2 regions of the Alicycliphilus sp. T452 genome follow, and region 1 is predicted to be linked to the other one. Evidence: predicted binding sites of a transcription regulator. Region 1 holds the regulator's gene; the other holds the start of a gene.
The links. The regulator sigma-54, encoded in region 1, starts transcription at its own class of promoters, with help from an activator protein. The targets are predictions, from matches to a motif close to TGGCANGNAANCTGCTTT.

Region 1 (5,158 bases):
TGACCACGGTGCCGCTGCCGCAGCAGGGGTCGTACAGCGGCATGGGCGCATCGCCATGCGGGTCCCAGCCCGTGGCCGCGATCATGGCTGCGGCCAGGGTTTCCTTGAGCGGCGCGTCGCCCTTGTCCTCGCGCCAGCCGCGCTTGAACAGCGGCTCGCCCGAGGTGTCGATGTACAGCTGGGCGTGCTCGCGCGTCAGGTGCAGGTGGATGCGCACGTCGGGCCAGCGCGTCTCGACGTCGGGGCGGCTGCCGCCCTTGGCGCGGAAGCGGTCGGCCACGGCGTCCTTCACGCGCAGGGCGGCGAAGTTCAGGCTCTTGAGCGGGCTGTGCTGCGCCGTCACCTCCACCTTGAAGCTCTGGCGCGGGGTGAACCAGGCCTCCCAGGCCACGTCGCCGGCCAGCGCGTAGATGTCGTCCTCGCTGCGGTAGGGCCGCTCGGCCAGCTGCACCAGCACGCGCTGGGCCAGGCGGCTGTGCAGGTTGAGAAGCAGCGCGTCGCGCCAGGCGGCGCGCACCAGCACGCCGGCGCGGCCCACCAGCAGGTCCTGGCCGGACAGGCCCGTGAGGCCGTGCACCTCGTCGGCCAGGAAGCCCTCGACGCCGGCGGCGCAGGGCAGGAAGAGTTGCAGGGTGTTCATTGCGGCTGTGCGGCGCGCTGCAGCAGCTGGCGCACGGGCTCGGGGATGGGCGCGGGCCTGCGCGCGGCCCGGTCGATGAAGACGATGCCGGTCTTGCCGCGCGCGACCTCGCGGCCCTGGGACTTCTCCGTCATGCGGAACACCAGGTCGAAGCCGTAGCGGTTGAAGTCCTGCGGCGTCATCTGCACGCGCAGCGTCTCGCCATGGAAGGCCTCGGACTTGTACTGCGCCAGCATGTCGCCCACCACGGTGGACAGGCCCGCCACGTCCGCCTCGGCATAGCCCAGGGAGCGGAAGAAGCGCACGCGCGCCTCCGACACCAGGCTGAGCAGCTGCGCGTTGTCCAGGTGGCCGCCCTGGTTGACGTGGCTGATGTAGACCTGCAGCTCGGTGCTGAAGCCGAAGTGCGCCGGCAGGTCGAAGACGATGCGTGCCATGGGGTATCTCTTTCTATAGCGCCTTGCGCAGGTTGGCGGGCGCGATCTTCAGCGCCTCGCGGTACTTGGCCACGGTGCGGCGCGCGCACTCTATGCCCTGTTCCTTGAGCATGTCGGCGATCTGGCCGTCCGACAGCGGCTTGTGCGGGTCCTCGGCGGCGACGAACTGCCGGATGAGCGCGCGCACCGCCGTGCTCGACGCGCTGCCGCCGGTCTCGGTGCCCAGGCCCGAGCCGAAGAAGTACTTGAGCTCGAACGTGCCCTGGGGCGTGGCCATGTACTTGGCCGTGGTCACGCGGCTGATGGTGGATTCGTGCAGGCCGAGCTCGTCGGCGATCTCGCGCAGCACCAGCGGGCGCATGGCCAGCTCGCCATGCACGAAGAAGTTCTTCTGCCGCTCCACGATGGCGCTGGACACGCGCAGGATGGTGTCGAAGCGCTGCTGTATGTTCTTGATGAACCAGCGCGCCTCCTGCAGCCTGGCCTGCAGCGCCTGGTGGCCGTCGCCTTTGCTGCCGCCGCGCAGGGCGTTGGCGTAGACGTCGTGCACGCGCAGGCGCGGCATCACGTCGGGGTTGAGGCGGACGCTGAAGCTCTGCTGCGCGCCGCGCCCGGTCTTCCGGACGATCACGTCGGGCACGATGACGTTGCGCTCCACGTCGGCGAAGCGCCGCCCGGGGCGCGGCTCCAGCCGTGCGATCAGCGCCATGGCGGCGCGCGTGCAGTCGTCGCTGCTGCCTGCGGCCTGGGCCAGGCGGCGCACGTCGCGCCGCGCCAGCAAGTCGAGCGGCTGGCGGCAGATGCACAGCGCGGCCTGGATCACCTCGGGGTCGCCCTCCTCTTCCCGGTCCAGCGCCTGCAGCTGCAGCGTCAGGCATTCGGCCAGCCCGCGCGCGCCCACGCCCGCGGGCTCCAGGCTCTGCAGCAGGCGCAGGGCCACGGTCAGGCGGTGCATCAGCTCGTCGAGCTGCTCGGCGTCGCCCTCGTCCGCCAGGCTCGCGGCCAGGGATTCGAGCGGCTCGTCCAGATAGCCGTCGTCGTTGAGCGAGCCGATGAGAAAGCGCAGCGCCGCCATGTCCAGCTCGGACAGGCGCAGCGCCAGGGCCTGGCGCTCAAGGTGGTCGGCGAGCGATTCGTGGCCGTGCGCGAGGTCCGCGGCGTCGGCCTCGTCGCCATCGCCGGAGCCGCTGCCGGCGCCTGCGGGCGCATCGCTCCCCCACTCGCGGTCGTCGCCCGGGATGTCGGTGTCGCCGTCCCAGTCGGTGGGCGCGGCGATGTCGGGCATTTCAGCGTCGTTTTGGCCTTCATCGCCCGACCAGTCTGCGTCGGCAGCTCCTGAAGGCGTAGCATCCTCGGCCTGGCTGCCGCGCTCGCCCGCAGGGGGCGCGCCCGGCTCCTCCGGCGGCGCATCGTCCTCCGAGCGCTCCAGGAAGGGGTTTTCGTCGAGCATCTGCTCGACCTCCTGCGCCAGCTCCAGCGTGGACAGCTGCAGCAGGCGGATGGACTGCTGCAGCTGCGGCGTGAGCGCCAGGTGCTGCGAGACGCGCAGCGACAGGCTGGGTTTCATGGCCCGGCACCCGCCGTCCGGCCTTGTGTCGTACCGCGGCCCATGTCTCTCACATGCGGAAGTGCTCGCCCAGGTAGACCCGGCGCACTTCCGCGTTGTCGACGATTTCCGACGGCGTGCCCTGCGCGAGCACATGGCCGTCGCTGATGATGAAGGCGTGGTCGCAGATGCCCAGCGTCTCGCGCACGTTGTGGTCGGTGATGAGCACGCCGATGCCGCGCGCCTTCAGGAAGCCGATGATGCGCTGGATCTCGATCACGGCGATCGGGTCGATGCCCGCGAAGGGCTCGTCCAGCAGGATGAAGCGCGGCTGCGTGGCCAGCGCCCGGGCGATCTCCACGCGGCGGCGCTCGCCGCCCGACAACGCCAGCGCGGGCGACTGGCGCAGGTGGTCCACGCGCAGCTCCTGCAGCAGCTCGGTGAGCCGGCGCTCGATCTCGCCGCGCGGCAGCGCCCGGCCGTCCGCGCCGGTCTGCAGCTCCAGCACCGCGCGCACGTTGTCCTCCACGTTAAGCTTGCGGAAGATCGACGCCTCCTGCGGCAGGTAGGACAGGCCCAGGCGCGAGCGCCGGTGGATGGGCATGTTGGCCACCGAGTGGCCGTCGATGCGGATGTCGCCGCCGTCGCTGCGCACCAGGCCCACGATCATGTAGAACGACGTGGTCTTGCCCGCGCCGTTGGGGCCCAGCAGCCCCACCACCTCGCCCTTCTGCACGACCAGCGACACGTCCTTGACCACCTTGCGGCTGCCGTAGGACTTCTGCAGGTGCAGCGCCTCCAGCCGGCTGGCGCCGTCCTGCGGCGCCCCGGGCGCGCCCTGCGTGCGCGTCTCGTCCACGACCGCGCTCACTGCGTGCCGCCCAGGCTGGGAGTGGGGCGCAGCACGGGTGGCTCGGCGCGCGCGGGCGGCGGCGCCGTGCCCGAGGCCGGCTCCTTGGGCGACAGCACGGCGCGCACGCGGCCGCCGGGCGTGCCCGCGCTGGTGCCGGCCGGCGCGGTCTTCTGCCCGTCCACGGTGAACACGTCTGTGAGGTTGTTGTAGACGATGACCGCGCCCTTGACTTCGTCGGTGAGCTGGGCCTCGCGGTAGCGGCGCAGCTCGGCGCGGCGGATGAACTTCACGGTGTCGGCACGGCCGTCGTATTCGATGACCTCGCCCTCGCCCTCGACGAACTCGTCGGGCTGGCCCGGCGGCGTGTCGCGCTTTTGCCGGAAGAAGGCGCGCTTGCCCGATTCGGCCGTCACCACGCCGTACTGGAAGCCATCGGGATCCTGGCGCACGTCCAGCTGCGCGCCGCGCAGCACGATGCTGCCCTTGGTCATGACCACATGGCCGGTGAACACGCTGGTCTGCTTGAGCTCGTCGTGGCGCAGCGCATCGGCCTCGATGTTCATGGGCTTGTTGCGGTCAGCCTTCTCGGCATGCGCGCCCGGCAACCAGGCCAGTGCCAGGGCGCCAAGCAGAAGGAGGGAGGGCAGTCGGATTCTCATAGGGCACGATTCTTGCGGTCATTGTACTGACGCATTCGCCGCCGCCAGAGCCAAGCCCGGTGGACGCAAATAAAAAGCGCGCCCGGGGGCGCGCCTCGTGCCGGGCAGACGCGCGGCGTCACCCCTTGCGCGCCACGCCGGCCAGGTACTCGACGATCTGCAGCACGTTCTGCATGTTGCCGGCCATGGTGCCGTCGGTGTAGTAGCGGCCCGCCACGCCCATGGAGGGCACGCCCTCGATCTGGTAGGCATCCTGCAGCTGCGAGGCCTTGCGCACCTGGTTGGCGACGGTGAAGGAGCCGTAGACTTCCTTGAACTTCGCCACGTCCACGCCCTGCTTGGCGATCCAGTCGAAGATCAGGTCGTCCTTGTTCAGCGCCTGCCGCTCCACGTGCACGGCACGGAACACCTTGGCGTGCAGTTCGGGCAGCTTGCCCATGCCCTCGAGCGCGTAGTAGAGCTTCTGCTGCGGCACGAAGCTGGCGTTGAAGGCGACGGGCACGCGGCGCACCTGCAGGTCCTTGGGCGCGGTCTTGACCCATGCCTCGAAGCTGGGCTCGAAAGTACTGCAGTGCGGGCAGCTGTACCAGAAGAACTCGATCACCTCGACCTTGCCGGCCGGCGCCTCGGTGGCCGCGGGCTTGCCCAGCTTGACGTAGTCCTTGCCCTCCTTGAACTGGCGTGCCTGCGCCAGGGCGGGTGTGGCGATGGGCAGACCCAATGCGGCGGCGGTGGCCGCAGAGGCGACGGACAGGGAAAACTCACGGCGTTTCATGGGTAGGGGTCACTCCAGGGTCGGTATGGAAGGTTGTGAGCATCGGCCAGGGCAAAAAGTTCAGCGCTGCACCCGCACCAGCGCCGAGTCCACGCCCGCGCCGTCGAGTTTTTCCTTCAGCGACTCGGCGTCGTCGCGCTTGGCGAACGGGCCCACGCGCACGCGGAACACCGTGCGGCCATTGGTCTCGCGCTCGCTCACGCGCGCCTCCCAGCCCAGCATGGCCAGCTTGGCGCGCTGCGCGTCGG
Region 2 (5,158 bases), on a different contig from region 1:
ACGGGTCCTCGAACTTGTCCCAGTCGTGGATCTTGATGCCCTCGTACTCCGTGTACGGGAACACGTCCTTCAACGCCTGGTAGGTGGGCGTCCAGGCCAGGTCGCGCGTCATGAGGTTGTAGCGCTCCTTCAGGCCCAGCTTCTTGCTGGCTTTCATATCCATGGTCTGTCTCCTTGTGTTCGCGGGTTCACTGATTCCAGGTCAGGCTGAGCTCGTCGTCGGTCTCGTCGATGTTTCCCGACAGGGTGATGAGGTGCACGTGCATCTCCTGCAGGTCGAACTCGCGCCCGATCTCCTGCTCGATGCTGCTCTTGCGGATCACCAGGCGGCCCGGGGCGTCGATCTTCACCATGGCGGGCTGCTGGTTGACGATGGCCTGCGGGTTGTCGGCGACGATGGCGTCGACGATGGCGCGCGTTTCCTCGTTCTTCTGGAAGGCGATGAATACATTGGACATGGGGTGCTCTCCTGCGGGGGCTTCAGACGGCCAGGCCGGATTTGTGCATGCGCGCATCGACGGCGGCCACGGCGCGCGCCAAAGCGGCATCGCCGGCGTCGCCCAGCGCCAGGCGCGCCACCGGCGCCAGCGCCTCCTGCACGCGGGCGCGCCAGTGGGCGTACCACTGGCCCAGCAGGGCCTGGTTCTCGGCGCTTTCGGTGGCGGCGGTCTTGATGACGGCGTCCACCCACTTGTTCGCGTCCTGGAACCACTCGGCCTGGAAGCGCGTGAGCATGGACACCGTGGGGCCGGCCTGCTCGGACAGCACGACGTCCACCTCGCGGTAGGCCAGGCCGAACAGAATGCCGTCCAGCGCCACGTTCTGCGCCACGTACAGCTCGAACCAGTCCTTGAGCACCCAGGTGTCCTCCACCAGGCGGCGCAGGCCCTGCCAGGCGGGTGCCTCCAGCCAGGCCTGCTTGCCCGCCTCCAGCTCGCCCTGGTTGCCCAGCAGCAGGCCCAGGCGCGTGAGGTACTGGGCGATGCCGAGCTGGTCCATGCCGGCGTACAGGCAGGGCTGGGTGATGGCGGTGCCGTGCCCATAGGCGCACTGGTAGGCGCCATTCATGTTCGCGCCCCAGGCCACGTGGCGCAGCGGCACATAGAAATCCAGCGCCGTGCGGCGCGCCGTGTCGTCGAAGCGGTCGGCCAGGCCGCGCGACTCGACGAACTCGAAGTCCGCCTCCGCCGTCTCCTGCAGGCGGGCGCGCGCCTGGGCGTAGGTGCCGTAGTAGAACTGGCGCGGGTCCTTGAGCGCGTACCAGTCTTGCATCACGATGCGGGTGCGCGAGGCGTCGAACAGCTCGTGCTCGGGGTCCCAGGTGGGGCGGTAGTGGAAGTTGGCCTGGGGCTGCACGTCCATCGTGGCCTCGATGTAGCGCGAGGCCGGCTTGTCCGCGCCCAGCCGCCGGGCGATGTGGTCGTAGGTCTGGCGCAGCGGCGTGATGCTGACGGTGCGCAGGTCGATTTGCATGGGGCTTGTCTCCTAGGGTGTTTTCGGAATGGAAAGCGGTGGCGGGACGTCAGGGCTCCTGGCGGAAATGCCGCTCGCGGGCATCGCGCAGGTTCCAGTCCCATTCGTGCTCGGCGCTGCCCTCGCCGTGCTCCGGCAGGCGGCCCCGCGTGGGCACCACCGCCTGCATGGCGCAGAACTCCTCGAACTGCGGACGCGGCATCACCATCTCCACGTAGAGCTGCGGCTCGCCCACGGCGAACTCGAACTCCACCATGCCGCTGGCGTGCTCCTGCACGATGCGGATGAAGCGGCGCTGGACATCCCAGGCGTCGTCGGAAGGGGTTGGCGTGGTGCTCATGCCCGGGTCTATGCAGGACATGTGCCAGGATGAGCGCATCAACCCAGAAATCTCGATAATTTCCGGGTAAACCCCTAAGAAACGAGCCGATTCACATACCCTGCCCACCCGCGCCACAGGCTGCCAAATACCCCATGCCACGATGCAACTTGATGATTTGCACACCACGTTACCGGCCCAATTCACCATTTGATGAGATACGGGAGGAAACTCCATCTTGCGCCAGAAATACTTTTCTCGATAATCTGGCGCATGCCCTCCCTCCCCGCACTGCCCTCGGATGCCGACCTGCGGCGCCAGATCCAGTTCTCCGCGGCCGACGGCCGCATCTGGCTGGCGGGCCAGCGCATGGTGCTGCTGCACGCGGCCTCGCTGGGCACCCTGCGCCGCGAGCTGGTGCATACCCTCGGCCCCACCGGCGCGCGCCGCCTGCTGCTGCGCGTGGGCTACGCCTCGGGCGAGCGCGACGCGGCGCTGGCGCGGCAGCTGCGCCCCAGCGCCGACCAGTTCGCCATGTTCAGCGTCGGCCCGCAGCTGCACATGCTGCAGGGGGCCGCGCAGGTCACGCCCGAGCTGCTGGAGCTGGACGCGGCCAGCGGCCACTTCCACGGCATCTTCCGCTGGCAGCATTCATGGGAGGTGGAGACCCACGTGCGCGACTTCGGCCCGCAGAGCGCCCCGGTGTGCTGGACGCTGCTGGGCTATGCCTCGGGCTACACCAGCGGCTTCATGGGCCGCACCGTGCTCTACAAGGAAGTGCAGTGCACCGCCTGCGGCCACGCGCACTGCCGCATCGAGGGCCGCCCGGTGCAGGACTGGCCCGACGGCGCGGAACTGGCCGGCGATTACGCCCCGGAAGTCCTGGAGCAGGCGCAGGCGCCGTCCGATGGGCCGCGCACCCTGCCTGCCTGGCCCGCGGCCATACGGGCCGAGGACCTGCCCGAGCCGCCCGCCGATGCCCTGGGCCCGCTCATCGGGCGCTCGCCCGGCTTCACCGCCGCCACGCAGCTGCTGCGCAAGGCGGCGGGCACGCAGGTCACGGTGCTGCTCACGGGCGAGACCGGGGTGGGCAAGGAGCGCTTCGCGCGCGCCCTGCACGCTTTGAGCCCGCGCGCCGCCAAGCCTTTCGTGGCGGTGAACTGCGCGGCGCTGCCGGGCAATCTGGTCGAATCCGAGCTCTTCGGCACCGAGAAGGGCGCCTACACCGGCGCCGATGCGGCGCGCGCCGGGCGCTTCGAGCGCGCGCACGGCGGCACGCTGTTCCTGGACGAGCTGGGCGAGCTGCCGCTGTCCGCCCAGGCCAAGCTGCTGCGCGTGCTGCAGGACGGGCAGGTGGAGCGCCTGGGCGCCACCCAGCCGCGCCAGGTGGACGTGCGCCTGGTGGCCGCCACGCATGTGGACCTGCTGGACGCGGTGCGCGCCGGGAGCTTCCGCCAGGACCTGTACTACCGCCTGAACGTCTACCCCATCCGCATCCCGCCGCTGCGCGAGCGCCAGGACGACATCGAGCCCTTCGCCCGGCACCTGCTGCAACGCTTCGCCGCGCTGCACGACAAGCACATCGGCGGCCTCACCGACCGCGCCCTGCACGCGCTGCGCCAGTACGCCTGGCCGGGCAACGTGCGCGAGATGGAGAACCTGATCGAGCGCGGCGTGATCCTGGCCGACCCGGGCCAGCCCGTGGACGCGGCGCACCTGTTCCCCGACGGCGCCGGCGCCCCCCCGGCCGCGCCGGCCCACACCCTGCAGGCCTCGGGCCGCCTGGGCGAGGCCCACTCCAGCGCCTGCGACGCCACGCTCATCGAGCGCCTGCTGTCCGACAGGCTCGACCTGCAGGCCCTGGAGACCGACCTGATCGAAGCCGCCGTGGAGCGCAGCCACGGCAACCTGGCGGCGGCGGCGCGCCTGCTGGGCCTGACGCGGCCGCAACTGAGCTACCGCCTGAACAAGATACGGGAATCCTGAATGGCCAAACGCAGCGCCCCGTGCGCCACCGATACCCCCGCGCCGTCGGCGCGCACCCTGATCGAACATGCCTACGAGCAACTGCGCGGCGACATCGTGACCGGGCAGCTCGTCCCCGGCGAAAAGCTGCGCGTGGAACACCTCAAGGCGCGCTACGGCGTCAGCGCGGGCACGCTGCGCGAGGCGCTCACGCGGGTGGTCAGCGACGCGCTGGTGACCGTCGAGGGCCAGCGCGGCTTTCGCGTGGCGCCCATCGCGCTCGAAGAGCTGGAGGACCTCACGCGGCTGCGCGTGCAGATCGAGACCGAGGCGCTGCGCCAGTCCATCCGCGCGGGCGGCGCGGCCTGGCGCGAGGGGCTGGCGGCCGCCTTCGAGGCCGTGGCGGCGCAGGAGCAGCCCCTGGCCGCACACCGGCGCCAGGTGTGGGAGGTGCAGAACCAGAGCTTCCACGAAGCCCTGCTCGCGGGCTTCGCCTCGCCCTGGACGCTGCGCACGCTGCGCCTGCTCGCGCGCCACATGGAACGCTACCGCTGCTGCGCGATGACCTTGCCGGGCAGCGTGCGCGACGTGCATGGGGAGCATGCCGAGATCTTCCAGGCCGCCATGGAGGGCCGCGAGGCGCGCGCCGCGCTGGCGCTGGAAGCGCACATCCGCGCCACGCCCGACCTGCTGATGCGCGCGCTGCGCGAGGGGCGCTTCGTGCTGCCGGGCTGCGGCCAGAAATAGCGGCCGATCCCGTGGTGCTGTATTTTTCATAGCTGCTTGCGCTTCATGGGCGGGCGCTGCAGGCCAATTTTTCTTGAAACCGGGGGATGGCCTGCATCGGTGGGAAAATCCCCGGTTCTCTTTCTCCACTTTTTTCAAGAACCGCACCGCCATGAAGAAGATCGCCGCCGTTGCCCTGTTGTCCCTGGGCGTCCTGCTGGCCGCCTGCTCCAAGCAGGAGAGCGCCCCTGCCGCCGCGCCCGAGCCCGCACCGGCCCCCGTTGCCGCAGTGACCAAGATCGTGGTGGGCCTGGACGACAACTTCCCGCCCATGGGCTTTCGCGACGAGAAGAACGAGCTGGTGGGCTTCGACATCGACATGGCCAAGGAGGCCGCCAAGCGCCTGGGCCTCACGGTGGAGTTCAAGCCCATCGACTGGAGCGCCAAGGAGGCCGAGCTGTCCGGCAAGCGCGTCGATGCGCTGTGGAACGGCCTGACCATCACCGAGGAGCGCAAGCAGAACATCCTGTTCACCGCGCCCTACATGGAGAACCACCAGATCATCGTGGTGCCCGCCGGCTCCGCCATCAAGGCCAAGGCCGACCTGGCCGGCAAGGTGGTCGGCGCGCAGGAAGGCTCCAGCGCCGTCGATGCCATCAAGAAGGAAGAGGCGGT

Region 2: a site for sigma-54 is predicted at 1,823-1,840, ahead of ACX12L_RS06175 (phenol hydroxylase subunit). Genes of this name have one in related genera too.

The regions. Positions count from the first base shown of each region.
Region 1 is NZ_JBTNEH010000003.1:13,880-19,037, reverse strand. It holds gene ACX12L_RS03115 (THUMP domain-containing class I SAM-dependent RNA methyltransferase) at 1-640, opposite strand, end outside; gene ACX12L_RS03110 (acyl-CoA thioesterase) at 637-1,077, opposite strand; gene ACX12L_RS03105 (RNA polymerase factor sigma-54) at 1,091-2,644, opposite strand; gene lptB (LPS export ABC transporter ATP-binding protein) at 2,694-3,494, opposite strand; gene lptA (lipopolysaccharide transport periplasmic protein LptA) at 3,491-4,135, opposite strand; gene ACX12L_RS03090 (thiol:disulfide interchange protein DsbA/DsbL) at 4,254-4,910, opposite strand; gene ACX12L_RS03085 (SPOR domain-containing protein) at 4,971-5,158, opposite strand, start outside.
Region 2 is NZ_JBTNEH010000005.1:116,104-121,261, forward strand. It holds gene ACX12L_RS06160 (aromatic/alkene/methane monooxygenase hydroxylase/oxygenase subunit alpha) at 1-163, opposite strand, end outside; gene ACX12L_RS06165 (MmoB/DmpM family protein) at 189-458, opposite strand; gene ACX12L_RS06170 (aromatic/alkene monooxygenase hydroxylase subunit beta) at 481-1,473, opposite strand; gene ACX12L_RS06175 (phenol hydroxylase subunit) at 1,523-1,813, opposite strand; gene ACX12L_RS06180 (sigma 54-interacting transcriptional regulator) at 2,066-3,778, shown strand; gene ACX12L_RS06185 (GntR family transcriptional regulator) at 3,779-4,504, shown strand; gene ACX12L_RS06190 (amino acid ABC transporter substrate-binding protein) at 4,656-5,158, shown strand, end outside.